Regions from separate parts of the Mesorhizobium sp. B2-4-18 genome, predicted to be linked through region 1. Evidence: predicted binding sites of a transcription regulator. Region 1 holds the regulator's gene; each other region holds the start of a gene.
What was found. Region 1 encodes PhoB, which activates phosphate uptake and scavenging genes when phosphate is short. Its sites were predicted from a motif close to TGTCATNNANCTGTCAT; they were not measured.

Region 1 (7,117 bases):
GATCGTCTCGATACCGTATTTCTTGGCGTCGCGCGGGTTGGAAATCGCTGCCTCCTCGCCATTGACGAAGATCTGGCCCGCATCGCGTTTGTAGGCGCCGGACAGGATCTTGATCAGCGTCGACTTGCCGGCGCCGTTGTGGCCGAGCAGTGCCACGACCTCGCCGGGGAAAAGATCGATCGAGGCGTCGTCGACGGCGCGGATGCCGCCGAAGGCGATCGAGATGTTGCGCATGTCGACCAGCGGCGTGCCAGTGGGCGCAGTTGTGAGGGCCCTTACGGGAGCGGTTTTGTCAGCCATGGTCGTATCCCTAAACCCGCTTGCGATAGACGGTGTCGAGCCAGACGGCGATGACCAGCACGGCGCCGACGACGATGCTCTGCAACGGCGAATCGACACCGAGCAGCACCATGCCCGACTGCAGCGACTGCATCAGCAATGCACCGAGCATGGCGCCGATGATGGTTCCCGAGCCGCCGGCAAGCGAGGTGCCGCCGATGACGGCCGCGGCAATGACCAGCAGCTCATCCAATGTTCCCAGCACATTGGTGGACGAGTTCTGCCGGGCCGACGAAATGGCGGCGGCGATCGTGGCCAGCACGCCCATGATCATGAACACCTTCATGGTGATCCAGCGCGTGTTGATGCCGGCGAGATTGGCCGCTTCCGGATTGCCGCCGATAGCAAAGACATAACGGCCGAAACGGGTGCGGTTGGTGATGAAGGTCATGACCAGACCGACGGCGACCGCCATCAGCACCGGTATGGCGATGCCGTGGGCGATGAACAGCCCGCCCTCCGGCACGGTGTTGTTGGCGGCCGCGTACCGGTTCACGATCCCGATCGGCCATGGATAGGAGTTGGCTAGCCAGACCGCGCCCATGATGACGGCGCAGGTGACGACGCCGAGCAGCGTCTCGGCCCAGATCGGCCGCAGGGGGAAGCGGAAGCGCTTGCGCTGGACCCGCCCGTTGAACAGCGCGAACACGACGGCCAGGCAGGCGACGATGCCGACGACCCAGCTCCAGGTGGCGCCGATCGATCCGGCCGGTCCGCCGCCCATAAGCTGGAACGTGGCGTCGAGCGGTGCCACCGTCTGGCCTGACGTGACCCACCAGGCGGCGCCGCGCCAGACCAGCAGGCCACCCAGCGTGACGATGAAGGCCGGCACTTCGAGATAGGCGATGACGAAGCCCTGGAAGGCGCCGATCAAAAGCCCGAGCGCCAGACCGATGACCAGTGCCAGGACCCAGATCCATGGGTTGCCGAGTTCAAGTCCTACGAACCGAACCAGGAAATGTACCTGCGCAAAGCCCATGACCATGCCGATCAAGCCCTCGGCGGAACCGACGGACAGGTCGATGTTGCGCATGACGATGACCAGCACCATGCCGCAGGCCATGATGGCGACCGCGGACGTCTGCACCGACAGGTTCCACAGATTGCGTGGCGTGAGAAACGTGCGGCTGTCGAAATCGAGCGGATTGACGCCAAGACGCAGGCTCGAAATCACATGCAGCGCGACCCAGATCAGCAGCAGCGCGCCGATCATGCCGAGCATGCGGGTATCGATCTCGGTCGCCTTCAGGAACCGCGCGACCGCGCCGAGTTCCGACGCACGCGCCGTATCGGCCTGCGAGGTTGCGGTCGTGTCGGTCATGATGTCCTCCCAGCGGCTTGCCGCCTGACGCGGATGCCGGACCAGAGCCCAGAAGTTAGCCGCCAACGGCGGAAACACAAATCTTGTTGGGAAAACGCCGCGGCTTGGAAGCAATTCCGGGAAAAGTGCGTAGCGGTTTTTCGTCCGGAATTGCGAAAACAAGGAAATTGGAACGGCCAGTGTTCAGAACACTGACCGTTCCACGCCGCGGCGCTTCCGACTGTTCAGGCGATCAAGCTCAGTTGCAGGCCGCGACGCTGCCCGCGGCAACGCCCGTGCAGACTTCGTCCTTCTTGATCCAGCCGGCGTCGATGACGAGGTTGAGATTGTCCTTGGTGATGGCCACCGGGGTCAGGAACAGCGACTTTACGGTGTTGCCGCCAGGCGTCGTGAAGTCCTTCACGCCGGCGATGTCGGTCATCTTCTTACCGTCGGCGAGTTGCGAGGCGATCTCGGCGGCGTTCTTGCCGAGTTCGCGCGCGTCCTTCCACACGGATACGGTCTGGGTGCCGAGCGCGATGCGGTTGAGCGCGGCGTGGTCGCCGTCCTGGCCGGAGACCGGCACGGTGCCGGCGAGCCCCTGCGCCGTCAGCGCCGCGACGACGCCGCCGGCGGTGCCGTCATTGGCGGCGACCACGGCGTCGACCTTGTTGTCGTTGGCGGTGAGGAACTGTTCCATGTTCTTCTGGGCGTTGGCGGGCAGCCAGCCGTCCGTATAGGCTTCGCCGACATTCTTGATCTTGCCGCTGTCTATGGCCGCTTTCAGCACTTCCATCGAGCCCGAGAACAGGAAGTCGGCATTCGGATCGGCGCCCGAGCCCTTGATGAAGACGTAATTGCCCTCAGGCTTCACCTTGAACACTTCGCGGGCCTGCATGCGGCCGACTTCCTTGTTGTCGAAGGTCAGGTAGAAGACGTCCTTGTTCTCGACCAGGCGGTCATAGCCGACGACCGGGATGCCCTCGTCGAGCGCCTTCTGTACCGCCGGGCCGATGGCCGACGCGTCCTGCGCCAGGATGATCAGCGAATTGGCACCCTGCGAAATCAGGCTCTCGACATCGGTCAGTTGCTTGCCGGGGTTGGACTGCGCATCGGCGGAAATGTACTTGTCGCCCGCGGCCTCGATCGCCTTCTTCATGGCCGCCTCGTCGGTCTTCCAGCGCTCCTCCTGGAAGTTGGACCACGACACGCCGATGACCTTGCCCTTCGCCTGCGCGACCGACGCCAGCGTCAGCGACATGGCGACACCCGCCAGAATGGCGACTGTGAATCTCTTCATTATATCCTCCCTGCGCCCGCGTGTGGCGCGACCAAACTGGCCCTAAGGCCGGCACAAAGGCCCTATTTTTTCGAGCCTCGAAAAAACACTCGTCCATCGCCGGAACACTGTCAACATCGATTCTGACGGATTTTGAGGTGCCGGAAGCCTTTTTTCGAGCCCCGCAATAAATAAATGACAGCCCTAGCCGCTTCTGCCAGTATTCGACCCGTTGCCGGAGGTGTTCGAGGGGGCGTCAAGAACCGCGGCGACGGGGAGGAAATCATGTCGGTCGGAATCCGCCACGACGATCTGCGCCGGCGCAACCGCGCAATGGTGATTGGAGCCGTGCGCCGGGGTGGCCAGCCCTCGCGCACTGAGATCGCCGCCACCACCGCCCTGAGCCACTCGACCATATCGGCGATATCAGCCGACCTGATCGGCGAAGGTATCCTGAGCGAAGGCAAGCCGAACGAGGCCGGCTCACTGAAACGCGGCCGGCCGCAGGTGGGCCTTTGTCTCAACCCCGAGGCCGCGGCGGTCATGACCGTGGTGCTGTCGCTGAATTTCCTCTCCGTCGCCGTCATCGACTACGCCGGCCAGGTGATATCGGAGGAGCAGCGCCGGCTGGACACGCTGACCATGTCGCGCGAGGCGCTGATCGGCGAATGCGTGGCCATCGTCCGGCGCTGCCTCGAGGATCCCGACCTTGACGTCGCCAGCATCGCCCGCATCGCGCTGGCGATCCAGGGCATCACCGACACCGAGGCGCGCGCCATGCTGTGGTCGCCGATCACGCCACAGACGGACATTGCCTTCGCCGACATACTCGAAGCCGAATTCGGCATCCCCGCCACCATGGAGAACGACTGCAACATGATGGCTGTGGCGCTGCGCTGGCGCGACCCCGAGCGCTACCGCGACGACTTCATCGCCATCCTGCTCTCGCACGGCATCGGCATGGGCCTGGTGCTGAAGGGCGAGCTGTTCACCGGCACCCATTCCTCCGGCGGCGAGTTCGGCCACATGATCCATCGCCCGGGCGGCGCGCTCTGCCGCTGCGGGCGGCGCGGCTGCGTCGAGGCCTATGCCGGCAACTATGCCATCTGGCGTAATGCAGGAAAGATGGGTGAGGACGCCAAACCGGTCGACGTCAGCGACGCCGACATGCGCGCATTGGCGGCTACGGCGCGCGAAAGAGACGGACCGGAGCGCGAGGCCTATCGCAAGGCCGGCGAGGCGCTGGGCTATGGCCTTGGCAGCCTGTTCGCGCTGATCGATCCGGCGCCGGTTGCGATGGTCGGCGTCAGCGCCGCCGCCTTCGATCTGATCGAGCCGGCCTTGCGCGAGGCCATCGCCCAGACCGCCGGCGGCCAGCATTCGACGTCGATTTCCTTCGATACAGAGCCGAACGAATTGCCGCTGATCCGCGAGGGCTGCGCCATGCGCGCGCTCACCTTCGTCGACCAGGAGATTTTCGCGCCGGGCGTGCAGGTGAGATCCGGCAAGAACGTGGCCTGATCTCAATCCTCGCGAATTGCGTAGCCTGCGCCACGGATGGTGCGTATCACATCGGGCATGCGGCCATTGTTGACCGCCTTGCGCAGGCGGCCGACATGCACATCCACGGTGCGCTCGTCGATGTAGATCGTCTCGCCCCAGACATTATCGAGCAACTGGCTGCGCGAGAACACGCGGCCAGGATGGCGCATCATGAATTCGAGTAGCCGGAACTCGGTCGGTCCGAGCCGGATCTCGCTCTTCTTGCGATAGACCCGGTGCGATTCGCGGTCGAGCACGATGTCGCCGACCTTGAGCACGCTGGACAGCACTTCCGGTTTGGCGCGGCGCAGCAGCGCCTTGACCCGGGCCATGAATTCCGGCGTCGAGAACGGCTTGACCAGATAGTCGTCGGCGCCGGTCGAGAGGCCGCGCACGCGATCGCTCTCCTCGCCGCGCGCCGTCAGCATGATGATCGGCAATCGCTCCGTCTCGGGCCGCATGCGCAGGCGCCGACAGAGTTCGATGCCGGAAACCGCCGGCACCATCCAGTCGAGCACCAGCAGGTCGGGCACGTTTTCCTGGAGGCGTATCTCGGCTTCGTCGCCGCGTGTCACCACCTCGACCTGGTAACCCTCGGACTCCAGGTTGTAGCGGAGGAGCACGCCCAGCGGCTCCTCGTCCTCCACCACCATGATGCGTGGCGCGATCATCGATCGATCATCCCTGCCGTCAAGCCGCCGGCACCGACATCGCCGTCTCGTCCTGCTTCGGACGGTTGGCGGGCAGTTGCGTGCCGGTCAGCACATAATACGCATTCTCGGCGATGTTGGTCACATGGTCGCCGATGCGTTCGAGATTCTTGGCGCAGAACAAAAGATGCGTGCAAGCCGTGATGTTGCGGGGATCCTCCATCATGTAAGTCAGGAGTTCGCGGAAGACCGAAGTGTATTTGACGTCGATGCGTTCGTCGTCATTCCTGAGCTTGGCGAGGGCGGCGGCATCGCCGGCCGCATATTCCTCGACGACGCCCTGCACCTGGATCAGCACCAGCTGCGCCATGGAGTCGATGGAATGCGACAAGTCGCGCGGCGTGGCGGTGAGGCCGACCGAGCCGACGCGCTTGGCGATGTTCTTGGCAAGGTCGCCGATGCGTTCGAGATCGCCCGCCATGCGGATCGAGCCGACGACATGACGCAGATCGTCGGCCATCGGCTGGCGCTTGGCGATCAGGGTGATGGCGCGATCATCGAGTTCGCGCTGGCGCGCGTCCATGATGGCGTCGTCGGAGACGACGCGCTGTGCCAGCGCGTTGTCGGAATTCAGCAGCGCCTTGGTGGCGCCGCCGACCATCGTGCCGGCGAGATCGCCCATGTCGCTGATCAGCTTGCTGATCTGTCCGAGATCCTCGTCGAAGGCTGCGACTGTGTGTTCGGCCATGATCCTGGTCCTCGTATGCGTGAGATCAGCCGAAGCGGCCGGTGATGTAGTCCTGCGTGCGCTTCTCGCGAGGCGACGTGAAGATCTTCTCGGTCTTGTCGAATTCGACCAGCTCGCCCAGATACATGAAAGCCGTCTGCTTCGAGACGCGCGCGGCCTGCTGCATGTTGTGGGTGACGATGACGATCGTGTAGTCGGCCTGCAACTCGTCGATCAATTCCTCGATCTTGGCGGTCGACAATGGGTCGAGCGCCGAGGCCGGTTCGTCGAGCAGGATGACCTCCGGCTTGACCGCCACGGTGCGGGCGATGCAAAGCCGCTGCTGCTGGCCGCCCGACAGGCTGAGGCCGCTGGCATTGAGCTTGTCCTTGACCTCGTTCCACAGCGCGGCGCGTTTCAACGCCTGCTCGACACGGCCGTCCATCTCGGCCTTGCCGATCTTCTCATAGAGCCTGACGCCGAAGGCGATATTCTCATAGATCGACATCGGGAACGGCGTCGGCTTCTGGAACACCATGCCGATCTTGGTGCGCAACAGGTTGAGGTCCTGCGAGCGGTCGAGAACGTTCTGGCCGTCGAGCAGCACCTGACCCTCGGCGGTCTGCTTGGGGTAGAGCTCGTAGATGCGGTTGAAGACGCGCAGCAGCGTCGACTTTCCGCAACCCGACGGTCCGATGAAGGCCGTCACGCTGCGCTCGGGCAGCGACAAGGTGATGTCCTTCAGCGCCTTCGACTGGCCGTAGTAGAAATTGAGGTTCTTGACCTCGATCTTCGCCTTGGCGGCTGCCTCTGTCGCAATCGTCATGTCTGGAGACAACATCTGGCTCATTTGTCCTCTCTGCGTCCGGTCAGGCTGCGCGCAAAGATGCTGAGCGCGAGAACCGTCAATGTGATTATGAGTGCGCCGGTCCACGCCAGTTGCTGCCACTCCTCGTAAGGGCTGAGAGCGAACTGGAAGATGGTCACCGGCAGGCTGGCCATCGGCGCATTGAGATTGCTCGACCAGAACTGGTTGTTGAGCGCTGTGAAGAGTAGCGGCGCCGTCTCGCCGGAAATGCGGGCAATGGCCAACAATATGCCGGTGACGATGCCGGACATCGCCGCGCGGTAGGCCACCGAACGGATCACCACCCAGCGCGGCGCGCCAATCGCCGTGCCGGCCTCGCGCAAAGCGTTCGGCACAAGGTTGAGCATGTCCTCGGTGGTACGCACCACGACGGGAATGACCAGGATGGCCAGTGCCACGGCACCGGCGATGG
Region 2 (7,117 bases), on a different contig from region 1:
GCCATCGGCAAGAACGAGGAAGCGGCAAAATATTCCGGCATTCGCACCGGCCGCGTCGTCATGGCGGCTTACGTCATCTGCGGCGTGCTTACCGCGCTGTCGGCGATCTATTTCGCCATGTACACGCGCTCGATCTCGCCGGCCAGCCACGGCCAGTTCTACGAGCTCTACGCCATTGCGGCCGCGGTGCTTGGCGGCTTCTCTCTGCGCGGCGGCGAGGGCTCGCTGATCGGCGTCATCCTCGGCACGGTGCTGCTGCAGGAACTGCAGAACCTCGTCAACCTGCTCGGCATTCCCTCCTCCCTCAACTTCGCGGTGATGGGTGGCGTCATCCTCATCGGCGTGCTGGTCGACCAGCAATGGGGTGTGTTCCGGGCGCGCCGGCGGATGGTCGATGCCGCCCGTAAGGGCGCGGTCGGCGCCGCCGCCGAATAGGTTCCTCCCGGCAGAAATAGCTTACCGGTGCTGGGAGCTGACGGGGTGGCGTGCCTTTCGCGGCCACCCTCTGGTTATCAGCCATGCGGCTTGACTGAAATTACCTGCCGCCCTGGCGCGCGGCGCGGCGAACGCTTTGCAACAGGATGGCAAGGCAGCCGACCAGCAGCAGCCCGCCGCCAAGCAGCGGCGGCAGCGCGAGCAACTTCACCGCCGCGGTCACGGCGGCCACCAGGACCAGCGCCAGCAGCGCCAGATTGCCGTCATCGACGAACATGCCGAAGACTTCCCTGGCAACGAGACGAAGGACGTTCATCGGGCGAGCCCTCCGGCTGCCGTTGGACTGATGCCGCGCAGCCAGCGCACCATGGCGAAGGACGCTAGCGCGACGATGGCGAAGATGGCCAGCAGGGCAAGATCGGCGCCAGGCCAATCGGCGCCGATGCCTTCGCCGGTCCAGAAGATACCAAAGCTGGTCAGCATCAGCCCGACCACGAATTTGAGCGCATTCTCGGGCACGCGCGCCAGCGGCCGGTGGACGGCCAGGCCGACAAGCATCACCAGGACGAAAGCCGCCAGCGCACCCATGCTGGCGTAAAATGTCTGCCCATGCGCGGCGCCGACGGCAATGACGATGAACACCACCTCGACACCCTCGAGCAGCACCGCCTTGAACGAGGCCAGCCCGGCGAGGTAGTCGGCGCGCCGGTCGGCGGCCTGCCGGTGCAGGGCCGCGGTTTCCTTGGCGAAGGCCGCTTCCTCGTCATGCAGGGCAATGACGCCGACGCTGCGCAGGATGGCTTTTCGCAGCCAGCGCATGCCAAACAGGATGAGCAGCACCCCGACGACGAACTGCAGGGTGGTGATCGGGACCAGCGCCAGCAGCGGGCCGAAGGCCAGCACCAGGGCCGCCAGCACCGCCAGCGCCAGCGCGGCGCCGGTCAATGCCGGGCGCCAGCTGCGTGTCACCCCCACCGCGAGCACGATGGTGAAAGCTTCGACGACCTCGACCAGGGAGGCGAGAAATGCCGCCGTGACTGTCGAGAGGATGGGTGTCAGTGTCTGCATGAAGCTTCCTGTCTGGCTCGCCCCTGATTCCTGGGGCGAATTCCCGGAGCGTAATCCAGAATCACCCTATGCGGCCAGCAGCCCGGAGCATTTCCAGCGACAGCGCAAGCAGGCGGGTGAAACAAGTCCGGATCAGATCAGGCCCGACATGTCGGAAAACGCCATGGCCTTGCGCAGCACTTCGGCGAAACGCTCGCCGGCCACTTCGCGCGGACCGCTGTTGTCGATCGACGTGACGCCAGGGCCGGACAAGCTCATATTGGCGCTGCGCGCCAGCCGCGCCAGCACCTCGCCGCGCGACTCGCGGCCGCGCATCGCCAGCCGCTCGGCCAGCACCTCGGGCGAAGCGGTGATCTCGACGATCGCCAGATTGGCATAGCGCTCGCGCAAGGTGGGGATGATCGCGCGCGACACGTTGGCGACGGCGACATGTCCATTGGAAACAGACCAGTCGACATCGGCAGGCAGGCCATAGCGCAGGCCATGCGCTTCCCAGGAGATGGCGAAAGCGCCGTCGGCATCGGCCTCGGCGAAGGCGGCGTCGGCCAGCGTATCGTGGTCTTCGCTCGCCGCATCGCTCGGCCTGGTGATGACGCGGCGCACGAACTCCAGCTGCGTCTCGTCGGCAAACAGCGCCTTGGCATAGCCGATCACCGTGTCCTTGCCGGCACCGCTGGGGCCCACGACAGCGACAAAGACGCCGTGACGGATCGGAAAGGTTTCGGCGGACAGTTCGCGCTCGATCGAGGCCGACACCATCATGCCACCCGGCGCCCCTGCCGCCAGACGGTGCGCACGACCGGAACATGATCGTCGACGCGCACGCGCACCAGATCGGCGCGACGACCCTGCTCGATGACGCCGCGGTCGTCGAGGCCGACTGCCTGCGCCGGGTTTTTGGAAACCATGGCGACGGCCTGCGGCAGCGAAATGCCTTCCACCATGTCGCCCAGGAAGAAGGCCGACTGGATCAGGCTGAAGGGAATGTAGTCGGACGACAGGATGTCGAGCAGGCCATCGCTGGCCAAGGTGCGTGCCGAGACATTGCCCGAATGCGAGGCGCCGCGCATGACATTCGGCGCGCCCATCAGCACGCCGAGCCCGGCGGCCTTCGAGGCCCGCGCCGCTTCCTCGGTGGTCGGGAACTCGGCGACCCGCACGCCCTGCTCGATGGCCTCGTCGACATGAGCGGACGTCGCATCGTCATGGCTGGCGAGCACGATGCCGCGCTCCTGGCAGGCGGCGGCGATGAAGACGCGGTTCGGCCCGGAGTTGCGTGCCGATTCGTCCATCCGCTTCTCGCAGAATTTCTGGAAATCGCGATCCGAGAGTTTCAGCTTGCGCTGGTAGTAGTAGGCATAGGTTTCAAGGTTGACGAACTGGCGCTGGCCCGGCGCGTGGTCCATCAGCGACGCCAGCTTGACCCGTTCGTCACCGTCGAAATTGGCGAATGCGTTGAGGCAATCCGGCGCTGAAACCTCGCAGCGAAGATGCAGGAAGTGATCGGCCCGCAGACGATCCCGCGCGACGCTGTCCTCGATCGCATCGGCCAGCTTGCGGATGTCGTCCAATGTCAGGTCGGCGTCCTCGTCCATGCCGACGCGCAAGGCATCTAGCACGGTCGTGATGCCGGCGGTCGCCACCTGCGCGTCATGGGCGAGCACCGCGGCGATCGGGTTCCAGCGCACTTTCGGCCGCGGCGCATAATGGCCCTCGAGATGGTCGGTGTGGAGTTCGACCAGCCCTGGAATGATAAAGTCGCCGCCCATGTCCTCGCCGGTCCGGGCAGCACCGGCATCGATGCCGGCGATCAAGCCATCGCGCAGCACCAGTGAGCCTTCGACGATCTCGTCGGCAAGAACGATGCGGGCGTTGGAAAGAACAGTTTCGGCGGTCATTGCGGGTAGTCCTTGGTTCTTGCAGTCGGGTTTCGTTCAGGCGGTTTTCCGGGCCGGGCGGCGTCCGAGCGCGTGCTGGGAAAGCACCATGAATGGCGCCCCCGGCTCGGGTTCGACGAACAATGTCAGCGCGTCCACGAGCACGGGCTGGCGCAACACATCGGCGAACAGGCTGTCGATCGCGGCGCGCAGGCGAGGGCTTTCCTGTGGGCCGGCCCGGCCGGACAGGGTCATGTGGAAGCGGAAGGTCTCGAAGACATAGGGATAGCCCCATTGGCAGAGATTGCGAAACTCGGCCGGCTTCAGCGAATCCGGGCTGCGCCGCTCGATCTCGGCCTCTGACAGCGGTGCGCGAAACCGGTCGAAATCGCGTACCACATTGTCGGCGAAGCGGTTGAGCGGCGGCAGCGGCCCTTCCGGCACCAGCGCGAAGAAGCTGTCGATCTGGCTGACGATAAGGCGCGGGATCGTGACGACAGGCGTAACCTCGGCAAAATGATCCAGCGCCGCGCGCAGCGAGGTCTCGGTCTCCGTGGCAGCCAGGTGGAAGGGCGCCTTCAGCGTCGCGTGAAAGCCGTAGCGGCGTGCCGAGGCGGTGTGGAAGGCCACTTCCGCCGCCGACAGATCGGCAACGGCCTCAACCGGCCTGGTCGCGGCACCGAACGGATCGCGGCCCAGCCAGTCGGCGGCGATGCGCGCCAGCGGCTCGTCCTGCCGGGGGGTGAAATAAATGGCATAACGCATGGGAAGTCCTCGTCAGAACCGTTGCCATAGGTGATTTCCATGACGGATTGACGAAGCTTTGACGGGTTTTAGAAGGCAAATCGACCCCTAGGGTCCTTAGCCGACGATTTTTCCCAGCTGGACCAATAAGTTCGGCCGGAAACGCGAGACGGTCAGGCCTTCATCAACCACTCGTGCTCGGGCGCATTGTGGAATTTCCAGGTCCGCTTCGGTCCGGCCATCACATTGAGATAATAGAGGTCATAGCCGTGGCAGGCGGCACAGGGGTGATAGCCCTTGGGCACCAGCACCACATCGCCGTCCTCGATCGCCATGGCTTCGTCCAGCGCACGATGTCCGCTTTTGTCGGCATCGGTGTAGACGCGCTGGAAGGCAAAGCCCTGCGGCGGGTTGAGGCGATGGTAATAGGTTTCCTCCAGATAGGATTCGGCAGGCAGATTGTCCTGGTCATGCTTGTGCGGCGGGTAGCTCGACGTGTGACCGCCGGGCGTGATGACCTCGACGACCAGCAACGAGTCGGCCGGCTGGCCTTCCGGCAGGATGTTGGTGACGTAGCGCGTATTGGTGCCCTTGCCGCGCACCTCCTGGCCGAGATCGTCCGGTCCGATCACCCGGACCGGCAGGCCACCGCCAAGACCAGGCGCCGAGCAGACGCCAAGTTCCAGCTCGGTATCGGCCGTTACCGACCAGTCCGATCCCTGCGGCACGTAGACCGACCACGGCTTGCCATCGAAGGGCGACATGCGCTCGCCGAGCAGGCCGAGATCCTTGCCGCCGGCTTTCGCGGTACCCTTGCCGGTCACGAACACCAGGCAGACTTCGCGGTCGTCCGTCTTTCCCGAGGCGCTTTCGCCCGGCTTCAGCCGATGCAGGTCGAAACCGACATAGGTCCAGCCGGCGCTTTTCGGCGTCACATGGGCGACGCGGCCATGGCCCTTGTCGGCCTTGACGAGCAGTTTCGACATTTTGTCTCTCCTATCCTAGCCTTCCAACTTCGTCATCCTGGGGCGGAGCAGGAGCGAAGCTCCGTCGCGAAGACCCTAGGATGACGAAGCGAGGGGCGTTTCGGCCAATCGCCGACGTGTGCGATCCGTTACGCTCGCAGTATCCAATCCACAAAACTGCTCGCGCCATGGACCGCCTATTCCTTCGGATCGGCCGGAGGCTTCGTCTCGTCGGCCGGCTTATAAAGATAAAAAAATTGCCAGGCGCCGTAGCCGGCAAAGCCGAGCGCGATGACGCCCCAGAACGGCGTGCCGGTGGCGAACTCGATGACCGACCAGATGAGGCAGACCGCGACGACGGCGACACGCCGCCACAATGGCCGGAAGAAGGGGTGCTCGGAATCTTTCATCTGGCCAGCCTACAGCAAGCCCGGCCTGGCGAGAACCCGATCAGGCATTCGGAAACCCTTGCGTCTCCACCGTGTAACCGGCTGATGTCATCACCCGCATCAGCTCCTTGTGGCCAACCTGCGCCATCTTCAGCGGCGGGTTCTTCTTCGGGTCCTGCTCGGCCTCGACCACGAACCAGCCTTCATAGCCGTGGTCGGCGAAGCGCTGCACGATGGCGCCGAAATCGAGCGAACCGTCGCCCGGCACGGTGAAGGCGCCGAGCGCCACGGCATCGAGGAAGGACTGCTTCGTACGGTCGAGCTTCTCGATCACGCCCATGCGCACGTCCTTCACATGGACGTGGCTGATGCGCTTGTGGTGGTTGTCGATGGCGCGCAGCACGTCGCCGCCGGCAAAGGCGAGGTGTCCGGCATCGAGCAGCAGTGGGATGCCTTCGCCGGAATGGCGCATGAAGGCATCGAGCTCCGGCTCGGTCTCGACCACAGCCGCCATGTGATGGTGATAGGACAGCGGCATGCCTTGCTCGGCGCACCATTCGCCGAATTCGGTCAGGCGCCGCGCGTAGGCCTTCATCTCGTCGCCAGTGAACTTCGGCTTGGTGGCGAGCGGCTTGGAACGGTCGCCCTGGATCGAGCGGCCGACCTCGCCATAGACGATGCAGGGCGCGTCGACTGCCTTGAACAGGTCGATCATCGGCTGGATGCGGTCCTTGTTGGCAGCCATCTCCTCATCGACCAGCGTGCCCGAGAACCAGCCGCCGCACAGCGTCACGTCGGCGGCCTTCAGGATCGGCAGCATGATGGCGGGGTCGTTGGGAAAGCGCCGGCCCATCTCCATGCCGGTGAAGCCGGCAGAGCGCGACTGGCGCAGACATTCCTCCAGCGACACGTCATCGCTCAGTTCGGCAAGATCGTCGTTCCACCACGCGATGGGGGACATGCCCAATTTGGCTTTCAAGTCGTCACTCCGGATTAGACAGTTCAATTTTTTTGGCGCTGGCGCCGCCCCTCATCCGCCTGCCGGCACCTTCTCCCCGTATCGTGACGGGGAGAAGGGAGCTGGCGTCAATCGCCGACGCTCTGCATCCGCCGCTTCTCGTCATAGGCCTTGCGCGCGGCGTTCACCTGAAGCCGCGCCGAAACCTCGGGCACCGCCACGTCCCACCAATGGCCACCGGCATCGGTCGAAACCAGCGGATCGGTGTCGATGACCAGCACGGTGGTGCGGTCGTTCTTCTTGGCTTTTTGCAGCGCGTTTTCCAGCTCGGCAACCGACGGCACTTTCTCTGATATCGCACCCATGCTCGCCGCATGCGCGGCAAAGTCGATGTCAGGCAGGATTTCATGGCGCGAGTCCTGCAAGAGATTGTTGAAGTTGGCGCCGCCGGTCGCCATCTGCAGCCGGTTGATGCAGCCAAAACCCCTATTGTCGAGCAGCACCACGGTCAGCTTCAGGCCGAGCATCACCGAGGTGGCGATCTCGGAGTTGAGCATCAAGTAGGAGCCGTCGCCGATCATAACGACGACCTCCTCGTCGGGCTTGGCCATCTTGGTGCCGAGCCCGCCGGCGATCTCGTAACCCATGGTCGAGAAGCCATATTCGGCGTGGTAGGAGCCG
Region 3 (7,117 bases), on a different contig from region 1:
CTTTGCGTCCAGTTGCCGAAATTCGACCAGTCGGCCACCAGCGGCTCGTAGAAGGCGGTGCGGTAGCGCGCCATGGTGTGGCCGGCCGAGAAGAAGTGGCCGCCCGGCTGCACTTCGGCGATCGCCTCGAAGCCTATTGCGTCGTCGTCGCCGGGGGTCGCCGCACAAAGTTCCGCGAGCGTCTGCAGCGCCTCGATGTCGGTGACCAGCTTTTCCAGGGAAACGCTCAAGCCCCCTTCCAGCCAGCCGGCCGCGTGGATGCAGACGGTGGCGCCCGACAGCACCGAGCCCCATAGCGCGAACTGCGTCTCGTGCGCGGCCTGCGCGTCCGAAATGTTGGCCGCGCTGCCGCCGCCCGAGCGCCAGGGCAGACCGGTGAAGCGCGCCAATTGGCCTGCGCCCAGCGTGGCTTTGACGTGCTCCGGCGTGCCGAAGGCCGGTGCGCCCGATTTCATGTCGACATTGGAGGAGAAGGAACCGTAGACCACCGGCGCGCCCGGCCGCACGATCTGCGCCAGCGTCAGCCCGGCCAGCGCTTCGGCATGCTGCAAGGTCAGCGCGCCGGCCACGGTGATCGGCGCCATCGCACCGGCCAGGCAGAACGGCGTGATGATCAGGACCTGGCCCGCCTTGGCGAAATCGATGATGCCTTGCGCCATCGGAATGTCGAGCTGGCGCGGCGAGTTGGTGTTGATGACGGTGTAGCAATGCGCGCCCGAGCGGAACTCGTCCTCGGACAGCCCGCGCGCCAGCCTGATCATCTCGAAACTGTCATCGACCTGCGGCGTGCCGCGCGCGAACACGAACGGAAATTTGTCCGACAGGGTCAGCTGCGCCCGGTTGACGGCATAGTGGCGGAAACGATTGTCGATGTCCTGCGGTTCGATGCATGGCCCCAGCATGTGCAAGACGTCGAAATGCTGCACCAGCTTGATCAACTCCTCGAAGGCGACCAGCGTTCCGGGCCGCCGGCCGCGCTCGAGATCAGTGACGTTGGGCGCGCCGGAGCCCGCCAGGAACGTCATCGAGCCCAGTTCAAGCGACAGGTCGCGATTGCGCGCTCCGGCATAAGCGTGGATCGATCGCGGCGCCGAGGCTAAGGCTGCCGCCACCATGTCGCGGCCGATGCGCACCATGTCGGTGTCGGGGTCGACCAGGGCGCCGGCGCGGGCGAGCATCTCGCGCGCCTCGGGCAACAGCACCTTGATGCCCAATTCTTCCAGCACGCGCAGCGCCGTGTCGTGGATCGACGCCACCTGGTCGTCGGAAAAGATCGGCTGCGGCAGGAATGGATTCTTCAGCGACCGGTAATTGGGCTTGCGGCTCGATTCGCTGCCTGCCTCGCCCATGCGTCCGCGCCGGCGTTCGCGCCTGGTATCCCGTGCAGCGTCATCGACCATCAGAAACTCCTCCTCATTGCCGCATCGCCCTGCCCTGGGGACCGTAGGGCCGAGGCCGCGATGACCCGCGCCGTCCGTGCGACGCCGACAATGTGCACGCAAAGCGCCATCCCCTCCCCGGCGAAACCGTCGTCCACCAACGCCAGCGCGACGCTCTTGCCGATCGTGGTAGCCAAATCCGCCCGAGGCGCCGACAAAGCCACCCCCGATAACCACTGCGCGATAGTGCGGCTTCAAGGCTTCCGCTCGCGGTCAGTTCGAAGCCGGCATCATATCCGTACTAGACATAAGTGTCTATTACGCCAAACACGCTCTATGGGCGGTCACTAATTCCCGCTCTCCTGGTTTTTATCTGCACATGGAGAGACCGGCGGACCCGTATGGCGCACTGTCACGCAAGCATCATGTTGACGCCTTAGATCGCTTTCGGGGAGGCACGCGCGGCATCATCGATGCGGCACCTCTTTTTCATTTTTCCTTCGGCCGCTCCGGCGTGCTTCGTCATAAAGAGGATTGTCCATGAAACACCTGTACCGAACCGCCTCGCTCGGCGTCGCGCTGGCCTTGTTCACCGCCCTCACCCCGGCGCTTGCCGATGGCGTGGCTTACATCAACAAGGGCCTTGTCGGCGTCGGCCGCATCCCGGCCGACCAGCGCGACAAGTTCGGCGAGACCTTCGGCTCGGGCTCGGGCATGGCGATCGACATTTCGGGCTGGACGCATGATGCCGGCACCTACAAGGGATCGCTCTGGCTACTGCCCGACCGTGGCTACAATGTCGCCGGCACCACCGACTACCGGCCGCGCCTCAACACCATCGCCATCGAGTTCACGCCTGTCGCGCCGGGCGCTGCTCCCGCCGCCGGCCAGGAACAGACGGGCGTCAAGGCGACGCTTGCCGACACCATGCTTCTCACAGACGACAAGGGCGCCGATGCCACCGGCCTCGATCCGCTGTCGGACGTACGCGCCGCGGCCGGCGACATGCCCATGCTGCCCGTCGCCACCAATGGCAAGCTCGCGCTCGACAATGAAGCCATCGTGCGGCTGCCGGACGGCTCGATGTTCATCTCCGACGAGTACGGCCCCAACATCTACAGGTTCTCCGCGCAAGGCCGCCTGATGTCGGCGACCCAGCCGCCTGCGGCTCTCGTGCCGATGCGCAAGGGAGCGCCGAACTTCTCCTCCGACAATCCCGGCCCGGGCGCCGCCGACCCTGATCCGAAGGATCCCGAAACCGGGCGCCAGAACAACCAGGGCCTCGAAGGCATGGCGATGACGCCGGACGGCAAGTTCCTGATCGCCGTGCTGCAGTCGGCGCCGAGGCAGGATGGCGGCGATTCACCCTCGACACGGCAGAACACGCGGGCGCTGGTCTACGATGCTTCCGACCTCGCCCATCTGAAGCTCGCGCATGAATATGTCGTGCCGCTGCCGGTGTTCAAGGATGCCAAGGGCAAGACTAAAATCGCCGCGCAGAGCGAGATCGTGGCGCTTTCGGCCACGTCCTTCCTGATGCTGGCGCGCGACAGCGGCAACGGCCAGGGCTTAAAGAAGGGTGACGCTTCGCTCTACCGCCAGATCAACATCGTCGACGTCTCCGGCGCGACCGACATCGCGGGCGGCGCGTTCGACGCGGCCGACAAGCCGGTCGCGCCCAAGGGCGTGCTTGATCCCTCGGTGACGCCGGCCAAGCTGACACCGTTCATCGACATTAACGACGCCACCGCGCTTGGCCACTTCGGCCTGCATAATGGCGGCGCGAAGGACCACAACGAGCTTTCGGAGAAATGGGAGGCCATGTCATTGGCCAGCGTCCTCGACCCGAAGCTGCCCGACGACTATTTCCTGTTCGTCGGCAACGACAATGACTTCCTCGCCCAGGGCGGCTTCCAGGTCGGCGCGCCTTACAAGGCCGATGACGGCGCCGATGTCGACACCATGTTCCTGGTCTATCAGGTCACGCTGCCGGGTTTCGGCAAGAAGTAACGATCACTGCTCAAGCGGGCGCGCCTGGCGCGTCCGCTTGAGCAGGTCGTGAAGGCCTACTTCAGGAATTCCGCGTCCTTCGGCACGCCGGCATCGATCGGCTCGGCCGTCCTGCTCGACACGGCCATGATCTTGCCGGCTGCCGACAGGTTGGGCCGCACGAACACATGAGCGGGAGGTCGATGATGTCCTGGTTCATAAGCGCACGCAGCCGGACGACGCGTTCTTGCCGACCGAATTCCATTCCGGCGAGCCCGGCCGATCGAACGGTCACTGCTCCTCGGCGCAGGGTGCATCTCGGTCCGGCCTGCGATATCGTCGCGGGCCAGAGTCACATTTGCCAGGTTGGCTGCCATGGACGAAAAAATGCCCGCACGCCGGCGTACCGGCGACCTGACCAGCGGCCCGATCCCGCGCACGCTGCTGCTCTTCGCCTTGCCGGTGCTCGGCTCCAACGTGCTGCAATCGCTGAACGGCTCGGTCAACGCCGTCTGGGTGGGCCGCTTCCTCGGCGAGTCGGCGCTGACCGCGACGTCCAACGCCAACCTCGTCCTGTTCCTGATCCTCGGCACGGTGTTCGGCATCGGCATGGCGGCCACCATCTTGGTGGCGCAGTCGGTCGGCGCCCGCGACCTGCCCGAGGCGCGCCGCATCGTCGGCACCAGCGCCACCTTCTTCTTCCTCGTTTCAGTGGTGTTCGCGGTCTGCGGCTGGATCTGGGTCGACGCCATCCTGGGCGCGCTCGGCACGCCGGCAGACGCCTTGCCGCTTGCACGCTCCTACCTGCGCATCATCTTCGTCGCCGTGCCGATGATGAACCTTCTGTCCTTCGTCATGACCGTGCTGCGCGGTGCGGGCGATTCACGCACCCCCTTCATCTTCATGGCGCTGGCGGTCGTGCTCGACATCGTGCTCAATCCCCTGCTCATCCGCGGCATCGGCCCGTTTCCTGAACTCGGCATCGCCGGTTCCGCCACCTCGACGCTGATCGGCCAGACCGTGAGCGTCGTCGCCATCCTCGTCGTGCTCTACGCGCGCAAGCATCCGTTGCGGCTGGCCGGCGCCAATCTCGTCCTGCTGCGCCCGGATCCGGCGCTGCTGCGCATCGTCGTCTTCAAGGGCGTGCCGATGGGCCTGCAGATGATCGTCATCTCGGCGGCGGCCTTGACGGTGATGGGCATCGTCAATTCCTACGGTTCGCAGGTCGCCGCCGCCTACGGTATCGCCGCGCAGCTCTGGACCTACATCCAGATGCCGGCGCTCGCCATCGGCGCCGCGGTCTCTTCCATGGCGGCGCAGAATGTCGGCGCCGGTCGCTGGGACCGGATCGGCCGCATCGCCGCCTCCGGCGTCGGTTTCAACCTTGTCCTGACCGGCGCCCTCGTCGCGCTGCTATGGGTCTTCGACCGTTCGATCCTGAGCCTGTTCCTGAGCAGCGACAGCGCGGCGATCGATATCGCCGCGCATATCAACACGGCCGCTTCCTGGTCGTTCATCCTGTTCGGCATCACCATCGTGCTGTTCGCCACGGTGCGCGCCACGGGTGCCGTGATGCCGCCGCTGATCATCCTGGTGATCTCGTTGCTCGTCGTGCGCACCGGCTTTGCCTATTACATGCGCGGCGTGATCGGCGAGGAAGCGCTGTGGTGGAGTTTTCCGGCCGGTTCGATCACCTCTCTGATCCTGGCCGCGATCTACTACCGCTTCGGCGGCTGGCGCAGCTTGCACATGATCGAGAACAGGCCGGCTGCCGGCGAACCGCCCGACACCGGCCTTGGCATGCCGCGCCAGCGCGCGAACATGGCGCCTGAAACGCCGAACGGCTGATGCCGGCCCGCCTTGCCGGCGTGCCTTGCCGGGCTGGCGCGGCGGTCTCAGCGCCTCTGTCCGAGCCCGAAGGCGAGCGCCACCAGCGCGAACGCGATGATCATGGCCGCGAAGGCCAGGCTCGCGACGACAGCACTGGCATAAGTCGACACGACGCCGATGCCGATGACAGGCAAGGCGTTGCCGACAAAGCAGCAGACGAAGAAACTGGACACGACCTCGGCGCGGCGATCCCGCGGCGCGATCTCGTTCACCACTTGCAGGCCGCCGCGATAGCCGAGCGCTGCCGCCACGCCGCAGCAGGCCGTCGCCGCGATCATCAGCGCCATCGAGGCCAGCATCTGCGCCGCCACCACAAGCATGGTGCTTGGGATCATCAAGGCCAGCGCGGCCAGCATCGCCTTGCTGCTCCCCATCCGCGCCAGCGCCACGATGCTGATTGCCGCGACCATCGCCAGTTCGAAGAACAGCGCACCGGCCACGGCGTGGTTGGCCTCATGCAGTTGCTGCGCCAGGATGCTCGGCGCCACCGCCGCATAGAAGCCGACCAGCGCCATCGCGCCAAAGCCGGTCACCGCCGGCGCCACGAAGCGCGAACGGATCTGCGCCGGCACGGAAAGCCGCGGCCGCATGGAGACCTTGCCAAGGCCGCCTGGCTTCATCACCGTTTCGCGCGTGCGCCAGACCATGATCGTCACCACCGCGAGCGTCGCCAGGTAGACAATGAAGACCAGACGCAATGGCCACGGCTCGTATTGGGCCAGCAGCCCCGAAACAAGCGCCCCGAAACCGAGGCCGAGAAAGTTGGTGCTGGTCGCGATGACGCTGGCGCGCGACCTGCCGGCCTCTGGAAGAAGCTCGGCGATCCACGCGGTTCCCGTCCCGGCGCCCACGCCGATGCCAAGTCCGCTCAGGATCCGCGCAACATCGAGCGACGCGACATTGCCGGCAAACAGGAACACAACCGCGCTGATGACGGCGACGATCATGGCTGCAAGCGCCGCCGGCCGGCGCCCGACGACATCCGAAACGCTGCCGAACACCAGCAGGGCGCCGAGATTGCCGACGACATAGACCGCGTAGATCAGCGTCAAGGTGATTTGCGAAAAGCCGAATTGCTGCTTGTAGACGATATAGAGAGGCGTCAGCACCGTGCTGCCGGCAAACAGCACCGCGATCATCGCCGCGACAGTCGGGATCGCGAGGACGTCGCTGCCGGCTTCGTTCTGAGTTTGCGCCAGATCGCGAAAGGCCATGGCCAACCTCCTCACCGGGTTCAGGGGTCGCGACGTTAACGCGTCCTCACCGCCGACGTTCCGGTGGACGGCCAGGCTCCTGACACCACGGTGGGCATTGCCCGGCCGGCAAGCCGATGATCGCAAAAAATGGCTCGGGGCCAGCGGCCCGATCCATCACGGCATCCTTGCCGTACTAGGCGCAATCAGTCCTGTTTGCAGAAAAAACCGGGCCTACTTGCAGGAGAAACCAGGTGCGATCTTGCACTTGCCGGGACGCGGCTTGTGCGGCGGGCGGTGGTGGGGAGGACGGTGATGGGGCCGATGATGCCAGTGCGGCGGCCGATGCGGCGGGCGCACGATGATAACCGGCGGATGCACGACTTGGGTCCGCGAGAGATAGCCGGAACTGGCCCAGCCGCTGACACCGCCGCCATGGATCCTGCACCAGCCCGGCTGACAGCCGGTCACGTCGACCCTGAGACCGGCCGGCAACGTCCCGACCTTGGCGTATCCCGCGCCAGGTCCGGTACGCACGTTGAGGCTCGTCGTCGTGTGGGCGCCGTAGGCGAAGGCCGCGGCGGACGTCCCGAAGACGGCGGCCAGAATGGTCGCTATCGCAAGCAGAAATCGAAATCTCATCAGTCCCTCCATCGAGCGCCGGCC
Region 4 (7,117 bases), on a different contig from region 1:
TTGCCCATTTGCCCGGCGAGCCAGCGCCGCAGCGGCAGATAGCCTTCCGAAACCTGGTATTGGAGTGCTGCCCCCGCTTCCGGCCCGCCGAGCACGTCGGCATAGGCATCGCGGATGGCGTCTGCCGGAAACAGCGACGGATCGGGAATGCCGCCGGCGAAAGAGATGATGTCGGGCTGGTCGAGCAGCTTCAACAGCTCGCGGATTTCGGAGGCCTTCATGCGCGATGAGCGCGAGGCCAGAAGATTCAAAAGGGTCACGACACGCCTCCCCGGACGTTTTTACAATAGGTCAACCTGACTGACCTATATCCGCTTTGCCAGGCGATTTGAATAGTGCCTGAAGGGCTTCCGCTATACGCCAGTCACCGCCAGGCCCGAACCGGCACGGGTTTCCGCTAAAGGCTCTTCTTGTAACCAATATGGCTGGCACTGAAGCCGAGCCCTTCATAGAAGCGGTGCGCATCCGCTCGCCCCTTGTCGGTGGTGAGCTGCACAAGGCCGCAGCCCCGCGCCCGGCACTCGTCGATCGCCCATTCGAACATCTTCTTGCCGACGCCGTCGGAGCGCCTGCCGCTGACAACGCGAACCGCCTCGATCTGCCCGCGCCAGCCGCCCTTGCGCGAAATACCGGCAAGGAAGCTGATCTGCAAGGTGCCGATTACCTCCGCGCCATCCACGGCCACGGCAAGCAGCTGATTGGGATCGGCATCGATGGCGTTGAAGGCATCGATATAACCCTGCGCCAACGGCAACGAGGCGTCTTCGCGGGCGGCACCCAGCGGATCGTCGGCGAGCATGGCGACGATGGCTGGCAGGTCGGAGGCTTGCGCCTTGCGGAATTGGATGTCGGTCATGGACGTGAGATACGGCCGCCCGGCGCTGGCGGCAAGCCGCTGATGGAATGGATCAATGGGCGGCAGGACAATGAGGGGCGGCGCAACCTCTCGAGGTTCAATCCCCGTCGCCCGCGGGCTTCGCCTTGCCGCACTGCGCCAGCACCTTGCCGATTGCCCCACTGGAACCCTTCAGCGCAAAACTGATCGAACCATATTTGGCAGCGCTGACCGACACGTCCCCCTTGGACCGCAACAGGTCGAGCAGCGGGTCCCCCTTCTCCAGATCGACCACGAAATAATTGTACATCGCCTCCAGCTGCAGGGTCTTGGTCACCGTCTTGCCGTCGGCCTTGAAGTCGAACGCGCCGCTGATGCCCGGTTCCAGTTGTTGGCCGCTGGCGCCCAGATCGTAGCTCAGCACCGGTTTGTCGTAGCAATTGAGCATCAGATAGGCGTCGCCCTTCGGCCCGCCGCAGACCGAAGCGGTCAGCACGCTGCCACCCTCGTCTTCCTCCATCTTGGCGCTCCAGCCGCCGCAGGATGCCGCGAAGGCCGATTGCGAGCCAAGCACCGCCGCCAAGGCACCGGCGGCAACGAGATTTCTTCTCATGACTTCCCCCTCCGGGCCATTTGCAGCGCCCGCCGGCAGCATATAGGAAAAGCCGTTGAATAGCGTTGCCTGAATGGCAGGGCCGCGCGCCTCGGAGAGAGCAGTGTTGAGAGCCTGTGTTCGCCTGTATCTTCCGACCGCCGCCCTGGTGGCCTTGCCGCTTGCGGCGCATGCCGAGTGGAAGCCTGTCGAGAAGGTCGAGACCTACGCCATTTCAGGCCAGTCCGGGCTCGAGCTCTACCGGTCGATTGGCGAGAACGGGCCGAATGTCGGCATTACCCGCGCCATTGCTCACACCAATTTCAAGCTGACCTGGACCAGGGATTATCAGCCGCGTGCCGGAGCCTGCGTGCTGGTCTCGGCCAAGCCAAAGCTCATCATCACCTACACCTTGCCCAGCCCCTCCTCGCCGCTGCCGTCCGCCATCCAGAAGAACTGGGAGGTTTTCCTCGCAGGCGTCAGCGCCCACGAAAAGGTGCATGGCGCGACCATTGTCGACATGGCGCGCAAGATCGAGGCGGCGACGGTCGGCCTCACCGTTCCCGACGATCCCAAATGCAGCAAGATCCGGGTCGAGATGACCAAACGCCTGTCCGCCCTTTCGCAGGCGCAGCGGCAGGCAAGCCGCGATTTCGACCGCATCGAACTCGGCCAGGGCGGCAATCTGCAAAAGCTCATTCTTGCCCTGGTCAATGGCGGCTGAGCCACCGCGCCTCGCGGCGCGGTGGCATATTCGCGGTTCGCTCCGCCCTAGCGGCTGAGATTAAGCGCGGCTGACAAATCCCCCATCGGCGGCTCGCCATTGGCGGCCAGCGCCTTGTCGCGGGCGACGATGCCCGTCAGCACCGGCAGATCGTAGCGCGCGGTGATGAAGCGCAGGATCGACGTCGTATCGTATTGCGTGTGGTCGACCGTGCCCATCCTGGCATAGGGCGAGACGATGAAGGCCGGGATGCGGTTGCCCGGGCCCCAGCGGTCGGCCTTGGGCGGCGCGACGTGATCCCAGAAGCCGCCATTCTCGTCATAGGTGATGACGACCAGCATGTGGCTCCATTGCGGGCTCTTCTCCAGATGCGCGACGAGGTCGGCCAGATGCCGGTCGCCCGATGTCACGTCGGCATAGCCTGAGTGCTCGTTGAGATTGCCCTGCGGCTTGTAGAAGGCGACCTGCGGCAGCTTGCCGTCGTCGATCGCCTTGATGAACTCGGCGCCATCCAGGCCGCCATCCCTGAGATGCTCGGTGCGCGCGGCGGTGCCGGGCGCGTAGGCGGCGAAATAGTTGAACGGCTGGTGGTGGAACTGGAAGTTCGGCACCGGCGTGGCGTTCTTGCCGTCGAGGGTCGCCTGCCAGGCGCCGGCGTACCAGGCCCAGTCGACCCCCTTCAGCGACAGGAGATCGCCGATGGTGATGTCGTGCTGCGGCGGCAGCGTGGTGGGCGCGGCCGGATCGGCCAGCGCCTTGTCACCGCCCTCGGCAGGCTTGTTGGCGCTCGGCTCGTAAGGCGGCTGCATGGTGTTGACGGCGTAAAAATCGGGCGTGATGGCGCCGTCATTGACGAATTTCGGCACACCGCCCAGCGCCGACGGCGGCGAATTGTCGGCCACCTTCAAGGTCGTGCCGTCGGCCTCGACCACCGCGATCTGGCCCTTGATCGGACTGGTGTCGGCATGCGGATAGAACGGCGCGCAGGCGCAGGCGAGCTGGAAATGGTTGAGGAAGGAGCCGCCAAAGGCGCCCTGGAAGAAATTGTCGGCCAGCACATATTTCTTCGCCACCTGCCACATCGGCAGGCTCGAGCCGTCATAATGGCCCATGACCAGCCCGCCGGAATCGGCCCAGGCGACGAATTTATCGTTCTTGCCGCCGTCGATCTGCATCTGCTCCTGGTAGAAACGGTGCCACAAATCGTGGGTGATGACATTGGTGCCTTCGTTGAAGCCCTTGGGATCGTCGATGGCGAAGGCCGCGTTGGCAAGATGCGCGGTCTGCGCCTCCGTCACCACGGGCGTGACGCCCTTTCCGGTCAGCCCGCCCCAGGCCGGCGGCAGTTCGGTCAGCGGCTTGCCGTCGCGGTCGAGCTGGCGCGCCTGGTCGGCCGAGACATTGGCCAGTCCATTGGCGCCGGGGAAGCCACCATAAAGATTATCGAAGCTGCGGTTCTCTGCATAAATGACGACGACGGTGTCGATCTTGTCGAAGCCGGGAGGTGCGGCATTGGCGGCCGCAAGGGGAAACAAGGCCGAACCGGCCAGACAGAAGGAAGTGAGGAACTTGGGCCTCGTCATGGAAAGACCTCGTGGCTTGACTGTGGCTATGGGGCTTATGCGGCTATGGCGCGGGAACCATGGGCAGCTAACGTGGATGCCTTGTCACCTTTGTGACATCCGCCGCCGCGGCGAACACGGTTTCGTGAGCACTGGGAGCGGTCATCAATCCGTTGCACTGCGTTCTTATTTCCGGGCCAAAGCGGACCGTGCCCCATGATGATGAGACGATGGAAAAGCCTGGTGATCGCGAGTGCCGCGATCTCGACCTTTGGCTTTGCCGCACCCCCGAATACGGCGGGGCCGGACGGCGTCCATCCCGGTCCGCTGTCGCGTGGGCAAGCCTTCGCACGCGCCGAGGCGCTGACTGCCTTGGGGCGAAAGATGTTCTTCGACCCGGCGCTCTCGGCGTCGGGAAAACAGGCCTGTTCCTCCTGCCACGATCCACGCCATGCCTTCGGTCCGGCCTCGGCCACACCGGTCGAAATGGGCGGCCCGAACCTCGACCAGTCCGGCGTGCGCGCGGTGCCGTCGCTGCGCTACATCCAGGCCGCGCCCGCCTTCACCGAGCATTTCCACGATTCCGAGGACGAGGGCGACGAGAGCGTCGACAATGGCCCGACCGGCGGTCTGACCTGGGACGGCCGCGCCGATCACGGTGTGGACCAGGCGAAAATCCCCCTGCTCTCGCCGTTCGAGATGGCAAACAAGGATGCCGTGGCGGTCACCGCCGCCTTGCGCAAGTCAGCCTATGCCGATGACTTCAAGGCAACCTTCGGCAACGATGTCTTCGACCGCCCGGACGATGCCTTCGACGCCGCCGCCGAGGCGCTTGGCACGTTCGAGCAGAGCGCGGTCGACTTCTACCCCTATTCCAGCCGCTACGACGCCTTCCTCGCCGGCAAGGCGACGCTATCGGCGCGGGAACTGCATGGCCGCGCCCTGTTCGAGGACGAGGCGAAAGGCAATTGCGCCTCCTGCCACCTCAGCGAACCGGCCAATGACGGTGAGCCGCCGCAATTCACCGATTTCGGCCTCATCGCCATCGCCGTGCCGCGCAATCCGGCCATCCCGGCCAACGCCGACCCGACCTATGTCGATCTCGGCCTGTGCGGTCCCCTGCGCACCGATTTCCGTGGCCGCACCGACTATTGCGGCCTGTTCAAGACACCGAGCCTGCGCAACGTGGCGCTGCGCAAGAGCTTCTTCCACAACGGATATTTCCACACGCTGCGCGAAGCGGTGGCCTTCTACGCCAGCCGCGACACCGACCCCGGCCGCTGGTACCCGAAAAACGCTTACGGCACGGTCGACAAATATGACGATTTGCCAAAGGCTTACTGGCCGAACCTGAATCAAGACCCGCCCTTCGACGGCAAGAAACCCGGCGACAAGCCGGCGCTCAACGATGCCGAGATCGACGATATCGTGGCGTTTCTGCAGACGCTGACGGATGCGGATCAGGCGGCGAAGCGGTCGCAGTGAACTGGGAAGCCACGTCGTAAGGGTCGCTAGTTGACGTGGGGATTAGCCGAAGCCCTCCCTCCCTTCGTCATCCTAGGGCGGAGCAAGGAGCGAAGCGACGCGGCGCAGACCCTAGGATGACGAAGGGAGGGAGGTCTTCGACTAATCTGAGAGGTATTGGACCGCCGCCAGCCGCCCCTCACAGCGCCCGGATCACACCCCCATCCACGCGGATATTCTGCCCGGTAATATACCCTGCCCCGTCCGACGCCAAAAATGCGATCGTCGCGGCGATCTCCTCTGATGTGCCGTAGCGCTGCATCGGCACGTTGTCGCGGCGCTCTTCGGTGGCGGGCAGGCTGTCGATCCAGCCGGGCAGCACATTGTTCATGCGCACATTGTCGGCCGCGAAGGTGTTGGCGAAAATCTTGGTGTAGGCGGCAAGGCCGGCGCGGAACACGGCCGAGGTCGGGAACATCGCGTTCGGTTCCGCCACCCAGGCCGTCGAGATGTTGATGATGGCCCCGCCCTTCTGCTTGACCATCTGCGGCGCCACGATGCGCACCGGCCGGATGACGTTCATCAGGTAGACGTCCATGCCGGTGTGCCACTGCTCGTCCGTGATCTCCAGGATCGGCGCGCGCGGCCCATGGCCGCCGCTGTTGACCAGCACGTCGATGCGGCCATAGCGCTCCAGGGTCAGGTCGGCGAGCCGCTGCAGATCGTCGTTCGACTGGTTGGAGCCGGTGACGCCGAGCCCGCCAAGCTCCTTGGCCAGCGCCTCGCCCTTGCCGGACGAGGACAGGATGGCGACCTTGAAACCATCCGCCGCCAGCCGCTTGGCCGCCGCCGCCCCCATGCCGCTGCCGCCGGCCACGATCACGGCTGTCTTTTCTACACTCATCGGATTTCCTTTTCAGATTGGCGGGAGCTACGGTTTCAGCGGTCCTATAGCCGGTTTGGCCGCGCAGTTCGAACGAGAAAGCCTGAATCGAGCTGCAGAAAACTTGCGCGGTGAGATGCGCCCTATCCTTCAACCGTCTCCAGCTCGCTCAGCAGCGTGCCTTCCATGTCGGGCTCGTCGCCGGAGCAGACGCACAGCATCTCGGCGTCGCCCTCACCCACCGACAGATAGGCGTGGCCCATGGTGGAATCGATGTAGACGCTCTCGCCCGCTTTCAGCCGCACCGGCGCGTACTGGTCGGTATGCAGTTCGATCTCGCCCTTGAGCACGATCAGGAATTCCTCGCCGGCATGCCTGGTCAGCGGGCCGAATTCTTGCGGCGTGCGGGCGCGCGCATAGGCGTGGATCGGCACCATGCGCTTGCGCACCAGGTCGGTGGCGAGATACCGGTAGTCATAATTTCGGGTCAGCTGGCGCAGCGTGTTGGACTGCGAGGTGACCGAGCGGCGGGTGCGCGCTGCCGGCTGCTTGCGGTCGCCGCTGAGCAGTTCCGTCACATGGATGCCGAGCCCCTCGCAGATCTGCAAGAGCTTGTCGTAGCTCAGCGACATCTGGTCGTTCTCGACCTTGGACAGCGTCGACACCGCGACCCCGGTGAGCGCGCTGACCTCCTGCAAGGTCCAGCCATGCGTCTTTCTCAAAGCCCGCAGACAATCACCGAGATTCGGTTGCTCCGACATTGTCAGCTCCATGGCGGCGGTCGGGCCGCTTGCCCCCCTAGGTAGTCGAACTCCCCGCCGTCATCAACAATACCAAGAATTTTCTTATACGCTAAATATTGACTGTATACGAAATTATTTTTACGACTGACGGATGCAGTCGAAATCGTCCCAGAAAATCGCCGTCATCGGCGGCGGCATTGCCGGCCTCTCGCTTGCCGCCGAGGTGGCGGCCTCGGCCGAAGTCACCGTCATCGAGCGCGAGCCGCATCTCGGCTACCACGCCAGCGGACGCTCCGCCGCTCTGTTCACCGAGA

Region 2: FJ527_RS24550 (DUF1045 domain-containing protein) is a predicted target of PhoB. The motif match lies at 4,185-4,201, and genes of this name have one in related genera.
Region 3: FJ527_RS06280 (esterase-like activity of phytase family protein) is a predicted target of PhoB. The motif match lies at 1,790-1,806, and genes of this name have one in related genera.
Region 4: FJ527_RS23155 (acid phosphatase) is a predicted target of PhoB. The motif match lies at 3,817-3,833, and genes of this name have one in related genera.

Annotation. Positions count from the first base shown of each region.
Region 1 covers NZ_VFUW01000003.1:69,166-76,282, forward strand. Annotated here, with positions in the region: gene FJ527_RS07395 (ATP-binding cassette domain-containing protein) at 1-300, opposite strand, end outside; gene FJ527_RS07400 (sugar ABC transporter permease) at 311-1,660, opposite strand; gene xylF (D-xylose ABC transporter substrate-binding protein) at 1,899-2,939, opposite strand; gene FJ527_RS07410 (ROK family protein) at 3,204-4,439, shown strand; gene phoB (phosphate regulon transcriptional regulator PhoB) at 4,442-5,131, opposite strand; gene phoU (phosphate signaling complex protein PhoU) at 5,151-5,858, opposite strand; gene pstB (phosphate ABC transporter ATP-binding protein PstB) at 5,884-6,687, opposite strand; gene pstA (phosphate ABC transporter permease PstA) at 6,684-7,117, opposite strand, start outside.
Region 2 covers NZ_VFUW01000011.1:190,771-197,887, forward strand. Annotated here, with positions in the region: gene FJ527_RS24525 (ABC transporter permease) at 1-435, shown strand, start outside; gene FJ527_RS24530 (hypothetical protein) at 536-751, opposite strand; gene FJ527_RS24535 (COG4280 domain-containing protein) at 748-1,503, opposite strand; gene phnN (phosphonate metabolism protein/1,5-bisphosphokinase (PRPP-forming) PhnN) at 1,636-2,265, opposite strand; gene FJ527_RS24545 (alpha-D-ribose 1-methylphosphonate 5-triphosphate diphosphatase) at 2,262-3,401, opposite strand; gene FJ527_RS24550 (DUF1045 domain-containing protein) at 3,438-4,145, opposite strand; gene iolB (5-deoxy-glucuronate isomerase) at 4,298-5,110, opposite strand; gene FJ527_RS24560 (DUF3329 domain-containing protein) at 5,287-5,499, opposite strand; gene iolE (myo-inosose-2 dehydratase) at 5,540-6,457, opposite strand; gene iolD (3D-(3,5/4)-trihydroxycyclohexane-1,2-dione acylhydrolase (decyclizing)) at 6,565-7,117, opposite strand, start outside.
Region 3 covers NZ_VFUW01000002.1:560,980-568,096, forward strand. Annotated here, with positions in the region: gene FJ527_RS06275 (trimethylamine methyltransferase family protein) at 1-1,400, opposite strand, end outside; gene FJ527_RS06280 (esterase-like activity of phytase family protein) at 1,920-3,389, shown strand; partial or broken gene FJ527_RS29550 (L,D-transpeptidase) at 3,565-3,644, opposite strand; gene FJ527_RS06290 (MATE family efflux transporter) at 3,756-5,216, shown strand; gene FJ527_RS06295 (MFS transporter) at 5,264-6,472, opposite strand; gene FJ527_RS06300 (SH3 domain-containing protein) at 6,686-7,093, opposite strand.
Region 4 covers NZ_VFUW01000010.1:143,518-150,634, reverse strand. Annotated here, with positions in the region: gene FJ527_RS23175 (PLP-dependent aminotransferase family protein) at 1-221, opposite strand, end outside; gene FJ527_RS23170 (GNAT family N-acetyltransferase) at 398-856, opposite strand; gene FJ527_RS23165 (hypothetical protein) at 954-1,448, opposite strand; gene FJ527_RS23160 (DUF922 domain-containing protein) at 1,555-2,151, shown strand; gene FJ527_RS23155 (acid phosphatase) at 2,199-3,734, opposite strand; gene FJ527_RS23150 (cytochrome-c peroxidase) at 3,930-5,198, shown strand; gene FJ527_RS23145 (SDR family oxidoreductase) at 5,377-6,081, opposite strand; gene FJ527_RS23140 (XRE family transcriptional regulator) at 6,204-6,821, opposite strand; gene FJ527_RS23135 (FAD-binding oxidoreductase) at 6,955-7,117, shown strand, end outside.